DNA from 3 places in the Xenorhabdus cabanillasii genome. Region 2 is predicted to be linked to each of the others. Evidence: riboswitches for the same ligand, from Rfam matches in the RefSeq annotation. Region 2 holds a riboswitch; each other region holds the start of a gene.

Region 1 (2,269 bases), 1.2 Mb from region 2:
TGTAGGTTGATATCTGGACAATTTGTTATTTAAAGTTCAGTCACTCCGGTGTTATAAACATTATGTAATCATCTGACATATTGCTAGAATAGCTGGAGTTTAAAAGTTGAAGTATGAGTGTTTTAATTGAACAATATTTAATAAAGGCTAAACAAAACGTAAACTAGCCAAATTTGGAGTAATCATATTTTACTTTCAGGCATTAACATAAAATTAGCTATCATTTTATTGCTTCTTCAATTTATTTTAAAAGTTATAACTCTCTAGAGTACCTCTTAATAGGTGTAGAAAACAGAATTATATATTAAATAAGTAAAAATCATTTCATTAAGTTAATGTTTTATTTTTCTGCTAATTCATGTGGTTATGTAATATAAATGCTTTCGGACAATATTAAATCAGAATAGATATTAAGAATTTAAAATATGTGCGTTAGCTCGTGCACCTGAAAAAAATGGCTTGCGATTATATAAAGAGTATGTAATAAAACACCTGGGTAAACGAAGTACTGTTTCTGTTAATGAATAGCAGCAACGAATACTGGTTTGTTTCTTTTTATGTCAATCGGCGAATAAAGTGATTCAAAGGAAATTTTTGAAATGGCAAAAATCACTGGTACTGTGAAGTGGTTCAACGAGTCTAAAGGTTTTGGTTTTATTACTCCAGCTGATGGCAGCAAAGATGTATTTGTACATTTTTCTGCAATTATGAAAGATGGATTTAAAACATTGTCTGAAGGCCAACAAGTTGAGTTTGAAATTCAGGATGGCCCTAAAGGTCCAGCCGCTGCAAATGTCACGACTTTATAGTAAGAAGTAGTAACAAATTTATTTTAGCTGGTATGTTGGTGGCTGGCTGAATATATCTATCGTTAACCTTTTCCATTCATTAACGATAACGTATTGCAAATATCACTCTATTGGGATACTAATAGAGTGATTTTTATTTTGGCTCGGGGCGTTCTTAAATGAACTGAGAAGTACCCGTATTACCTGATCTGGATAATGCCAGCGTAGGGAAGTCTTGGTATCTCTGGTTTGATATCCGCTTTTCTTGGGCTGGTGGCAGGAACTACCATCATGAGAATTAATTCATTGACCATTGCAGGAACCGATCCTAGCGGTGGTGCCGGCATTCAAGCTGATCTAAAAACATTTTCTGCACTTGGCGTATATGGAACGACTGTAATAACAGCTCTTGTTGCGCAAAATACAACAGGAGTGCAGACAGTTTACAATATTGAACCCTGCTTTATTTCTGCTCAACTTGAATCTGTACTTTCAGATGTCAGAATAGATAGTGTTAAGATCGGCATGTTGTCTAATTCTGCCAACGTTCATGTCGTTTCAGAAGTTTTCCACCGTTATCCGGTTCCTTATATCGTGTTAGATACCGTTATGCTGGCAAAGAGCGGTGATCCTTTATTATCGCAGGAAGCGGTAAAAGCGATGACGGAATTATTGTTGCCAACTGTCTCTTTGATTACACCAAATTTACCCGAAGCCGCAACATTATTGAAATGCTCTCTTGCTGAAACAGAAGCTGAAATGTTGCGACAAGGACGCGAGCTATTATCAATGGGATGCCAGGCTGTTTTATTAAAAGGAGGGCATTTGGACAATGGAGAAAGTCCGGATTGGTTGTTTACGTCTGAAGGGGAGTGGCGTTTTACGGCACCCAGAGTTAATACACGCCATACACACGGAACTGGTTGTACGTTGTCGGCTGCTCTTACAGCACTGCGGCCGCGTTATGCCGATTGGCAGAGTACAATACCCGTGGCAAAGGCCTATTTGCAGAATGCTTTAATGCAGGCAGATACGCTAAATGTCGGGAAAGGAATAGGGCCTGTGCATCATTTTCATCAGTGGTGGTAAGAAATAGCCGTAGGAATTATCACAATAATATCGTGGTAGTGTGATTCAAAATGGGGATATGAAATCCCCATTTCTAATACAGTAAATTAAGCAAATTCTATCAGGCGATGGTGACGCTCTTGTCAAGATAGACATCCTGAACAGAATGGATCAGTGAAACGCCTTCTTTCATTGATTTCTTAAATGCCTTGCGTCCCAGGATCAGTCCCATACCTCCGGCACGTTTGTTGATGACTGCGGTACGCACAGAATCACTCAGATCATTCACCCCCGAAGCTCCGCCAGAATTGATCAGGCCTGCACGTCCCATATAGCAGTTGGCGAGTTGATAGCGAACCAAGTCGATAGGGTGATCTGTTGTTAGATCAGTGTAGACACGTTTATCTGTGTGC
Region 2 (2,269 bases):
ACCAACTTACAGGCAATCAGCCAAATTCCTCATGAGCAAATAGATATCTGGCTGACCGATTTTGTGGAAACCAAAATCAAACCTGTCTTCTATCCTGCCGCCAGAAAACAATTAGATATCTACCACCATCAAAACATTCCTGTCATCATCATTTCTGCTACCGTTTCTTTTGTAGTTAAGAAAATCGCTGCTGCATTTGGAGTACAAACAGCAATGGGGATTGATATGGTAATGGAAGATGGTTGTTATACCGGAGACATTCAGGGTATCCCTACCTTCCGGGAAGGAAAAGTTGTCCGTTTACAACAATGGCTGGCAGAGCAGAATTTATCGCCACAACATATCTATTTTTATACAGACTCTGCGAATGACTTACCGATGTGCCGATTTGCCAGCGAAGTCTTTACTGTCAATCCAGATATACAATTACGGGCGGCAGCAAAAGCTCATGGCTGGAAACAATTGAATTGGGCTTTATAGTCAAGTAATTAACCCCAGGAAGCCAGTCTCACACGAAATGTTCTGGTTTAGTTCTGGTTTCAGCTTAACGCTTTCTGGTTGCAGTTTTCAGAATCCCCTTTATACTCTGGGTGTTTTCTTGTCGGAGTGCCTAGCGTTCACCCTATATCACCACGGTGGACACAGGCTGAGACCGTTTATTCGGGATCCGCAGAACCTGATCGGGCTAATACCCGCGAAGGGAACAAGAGTAATCACCCCGCTGATATGTTCTTCTTCTTGTGGTACAGATAAGTTGTTGTGCAAACAAATCTGTTCAGATGACGTAATTCAGCAATCAACCATTACTCCCTGCGAGCTCCAGACAAGCAATTTTCTCAACTTAAGCCCTATCTGAGCGTCATGTTTATTTGCGCAATGAGACAGGCGATAACACAGTCAGGAATTTGCTATGTCTAATGCGATTACCAACAACAGCGTTACCTCTACCGCTGATATTATCCCTGCAACCAATATCTCACCTAAAGCCCATCCAGCACGGCCACGTAAAGCCCAACGAGATGCAGCACAGGAATTTATCAGTTCGATTCAAGGTGTGACATTTCCCAATTCAAACCGTATTTATCTGGCAGGATCACGCGAAGATATTCAGGTTCCTATGCGGGAAATCCAGTTATCCCCCACACTGATTGGCGGAACGAAAGAGGAGCCTCAATTTGAGGAAAACGAACCCATACCTGTTTATGACACTTCCGGCCCTTATGGTGATCCTGAAGCCATACTGAATGTACAAACTGGTTTGCAGAAGATCCGCCAACCGTGGATTGAAGAGCGCAATGATACTGAACCTGTCGCAATCCTCAGTTCTGATTTTACTCAACAGCGTCTTGCAGATGCCGGACTGGATCACCTGCGCTTCAAACATCGTTCCCATCCATTAAAAGCCAAACAAGGCAGGCGCGTGACTCAATTGCACTATGCACGCCAAGATATCATTACACCGGAAATGGAATTTATCGCACTGCGTGAAAATATGGGGCGTGAACGTATCCGTGGTGAAATTCTGCTCCAACAACATGCAGGGCAAAGTTTCGGAGCAAATTTACCGGATAACATCACGCCTGAATTTGTCCGTCAGGAAGTGGCATCCGGCCGTGCGATTATTCCTGCTAACATTAATCATCCAGAATCTGAGCCAATGATTATCGGACGTAATTTTCTGGTGAAAGTTAATGCCAATATCGGTAATTCCTCCGTCACTTCCTCTATCGAAGAAGAAGTTGAAAAATTGATTTGGTCTACCCGCTGGGGTGCTGACACTGTGATGGATCTCTCCACCGGACGCTACATCCACGAAACCCGTGAATGGATACTACGTAACAGCCCAGTCCCCATCGGCACAGTTCCTATTTATCAGGCACTGGAAAAAGTCAATGGCATCGCGGAAAACCTGACATGGGAAATGTTCCGCGATACGTTACTGGAGCAGGCCGAACAAGGTGTGGATTATTTCACCATCCATGCGGGAGTGTTGCTGCGTTACGTTCCTATGACCGCCAAGCGCCTGACAGGCATTGTTTCCCGTGGTGGTTCAATTATGGCGAAATGGTGCCTTTCCCATCATCAGGAAAACTTTCTCTATACTCATTTTCGTGAAATTTGTGAAATCTGTGCGGCCTACGACGTTTCCCTCTCTTTGGGGGACGGGTTGCGCCCCGGCTCCATTCAGGATGCTAATGATGAAGCACAATTTGCCGAACTGCATACCCTCGGTGAGCTGACCAAAATTGCCTGGGAATATGATGTTCAG
Region 3 (2,269 bases), 150 kb from region 2:
GTGCCTTGATACGTGTCTGGCGATACTGGCCAAACAGCTCACGGGTCTGCGCTTGAGCAAGGATCGCAGCTAATTGCATAGCAAGTGTCACCATAAAGGATTCTTCACTTTCATCAAATAATCGGCGTTCATTTTGTTGAACAACCAAAATCCCTTGCAATTGGCGACGATAAATAATCGGAACCCCTAAAAAGGCCCGTAGATTTTTTTCTTTTACTTGAGGAATATATTTGAAACTGGGATGCTCACGCACATCGGCAAGGTTGATTAATTCCGACAAACGCCCGACTTCACCCACAACGCCTTCATCAAAGGAGAGGCTGATCACGCGTTTTCCCGGCTTTTTCAACCCCTTAGTAGCCATCAGGTAATAGCAACGACGCTGATGGTCTGCCAGATAAATAGAACAAACATCCGTGTTCATTGCTAAACAGGTTTCATTAACTAATAGCTCAAGCGCTTCCGATAAATTTGTTGCCATCGCAACCTTTTCAACAATTTCCCGTAAGCGCATGAGCATAACGATTACCTAAATTAATTACCTAACTTCTTCTACGTCGATATATATAGGTTGAATAGGGTTGTGAAGTAGATTCCTGCATTGGCATCACAATGGAAGAGAATTCTTTCATCACACGGCGGTATACATCTCGTTTAAACGAAACAACCTGCCTGACAGGATACCAATAACTCACCCAACGCCATCCATCAAACTCTGGTGTACTACTGCGCTGAACATTAATATCTGTTTCATTACAAAGCAACTGCAATAAAAACCAGCGTTGCTTTTGCCCGATACAAACGGGCTTTGTATCCCAACGCACCAAACGCTTGGGTAATTTGTAACGCAACCAGCTACGGGTGGAGGCGAGAACCCGTACGTCTTTGCGATTTAAACCAACTTCTTCGAACAACTCACGATACATCGCTTGTTCTGGTGATTCCCCCGGATTGATGCCCCCTTGAGGAAACTGCCAGGAATGCTGCCCATAACGGCGGGCCCATAGAACCTGCCCTTGACGATTACAAATTACAATTCCTACATTCGGGCGGTAGCCATCATCATCGATCACCAGACTACCTCTCGATAAAACGAATTTGAAAAGATAGCTAATTGTTTCACACTCATCTCAAGCGGTAAACCTCTATCATGGGACTTTGCAGTCACAACCGAAGTCTCTACAATACAGTCATCTCAACGGGGTGCGATTGTTGCGGGCAACATCGCTGAGAACAAACCCGTAGAACCTGATCCGGCTGATACCGGCGTAGGGATTTGAGTTGCTATTCATTGATATATAAATAGTAATTTTATCTGGTACTTTCTCAAATCCTTTGCCAATCTGCTAATAACTCATTTAATTATGAGTGTTAATAGCTACTGTTAATAACAATTATCAATAACTACAGGAGAGCAAAGTGTTTAAACATCTATTTTTCCGATTTATTGCGAGATTTATTGCGATAAGTGCATTATTGATTTCTGCATGTGCCTTCGCTCAGGCAGCACAAGCAAAGCCCACTTTAACCGTTTATACTTATGATTCATTCGCTTCTGAGTGGGGCCCCGGTCCTGTTATTAAAAAAGCTTTTGAAGCGGAATGCGATTGTGAATTGAAACTCGTCGCCCTGGAAGATGGTGTATCTTTACTGAACCGTATAAGAATGGAAGGCAAAAAAGCATCGGCAGATGTTGTCCTGGGGTTAGATAATAACCTGATCCAAGCTGCCCAACAGACTGGATTATTCACTCCTGGCCGTGTTGATACAACAAAGTTAAAACTGCCTGTCACATGGAATAACAATACCTTTATTCCTTACGATTACGGTTATTTTGCCTTTATTTACAACAAAAAGACCTTGCCTTATCCCCCCAAAAGCATGGAAGAGCTTATTAACAGCCACCAGAATTGGAAGATTATTTATCAGGATCCACGCACCAGTACCCCGGGGTTAGGTTTTTTACTCTGGATACAGGATATCTATGGTGATAATGCTGCGCAGGAGTGGCAGAAAATCGCCAAAAAAACACTGACTGTCACCAAAGGCTGGAGTGAGGCTTATGGGTTATTCCTGAAAGGTGAAGGGGATATGGTGCTTAGTTATACCACATCACCGGGCTATCACATCATATCTGAGAAAAAAGATAATTACGCCGCTGCTATATTCAAAGAGGGACACTATTTACAAATTGAAGTGGCCGCCCAGTTGACTTCCAGCAAACAGCCTGAATTGGCACAGAGATTCATGCAATTCATGATTTCCCCCG

Evidence for each region. A riboswitch is a leader RNA that binds a small molecule or an ion and turns the genes downstream of it on or off. The one in region 2 is predicted to bind thiamine pyrophosphate.
Region 1: it holds a riboswitch for thiamine pyrophosphate, as region 2 does, so the genes downstream of both, thiD (bifunctional hydroxymethylpyrimidine kinase/phosphomethylpyrimidine kinase) here and thiC (phosphomethylpyrimidine synthase ThiC) in region 2, are expected to answer to the same signal.
Region 3: it holds a riboswitch for thiamine pyrophosphate, as region 2 does, so the genes downstream of both, thiB (thiamine ABC transporter substrate binding subunit) here and thiC (phosphomethylpyrimidine synthase ThiC) in region 2, are expected to answer to the same signal.

What each region holds. Positions count from the first base shown of each region.
Region 1 covers NZ_QTUB01000001.1:2,798,409-2,800,677, forward strand. Annotated here, with positions in the region: gene cspE (transcription antiterminator/RNA stability regulator CspE) at 600-809, shown strand; TPP riboswitch at 944-1,036, shown strand; gene thiD (bifunctional hydroxymethylpyrimidine kinase/phosphomethylpyrimidine kinase) at 1,077-1,877, shown strand; gene fbaB (class I fructose-bisphosphate aldolase) at 1,978-2,269, opposite strand, start outside.
Region 2 covers NZ_QTUB01000001.1:1,563,668-1,565,936, reverse strand. Annotated here, with positions in the region: gene BDD26_RS07525 (HAD family hydrolase) at 1-480, shown strand, start outside; TPP riboswitch at 593-720, shown strand; gene thiC (phosphomethylpyrimidine synthase ThiC) at 911-2,269, shown strand, end outside.
Region 3 covers NZ_QTUB01000001.1:1,717,044-1,719,312, reverse strand. Annotated here, with positions in the region: gene ptsP (phosphoenolpyruvate--protein phosphotransferase) at 1-520, opposite strand, end outside; gene rppH (RNA pyrophosphohydrolase) at 543-1,073, opposite strand; TPP riboswitch at 1,190-1,293, shown strand; gene thiB (thiamine ABC transporter substrate binding subunit) at 1,420-2,269, shown strand, end outside.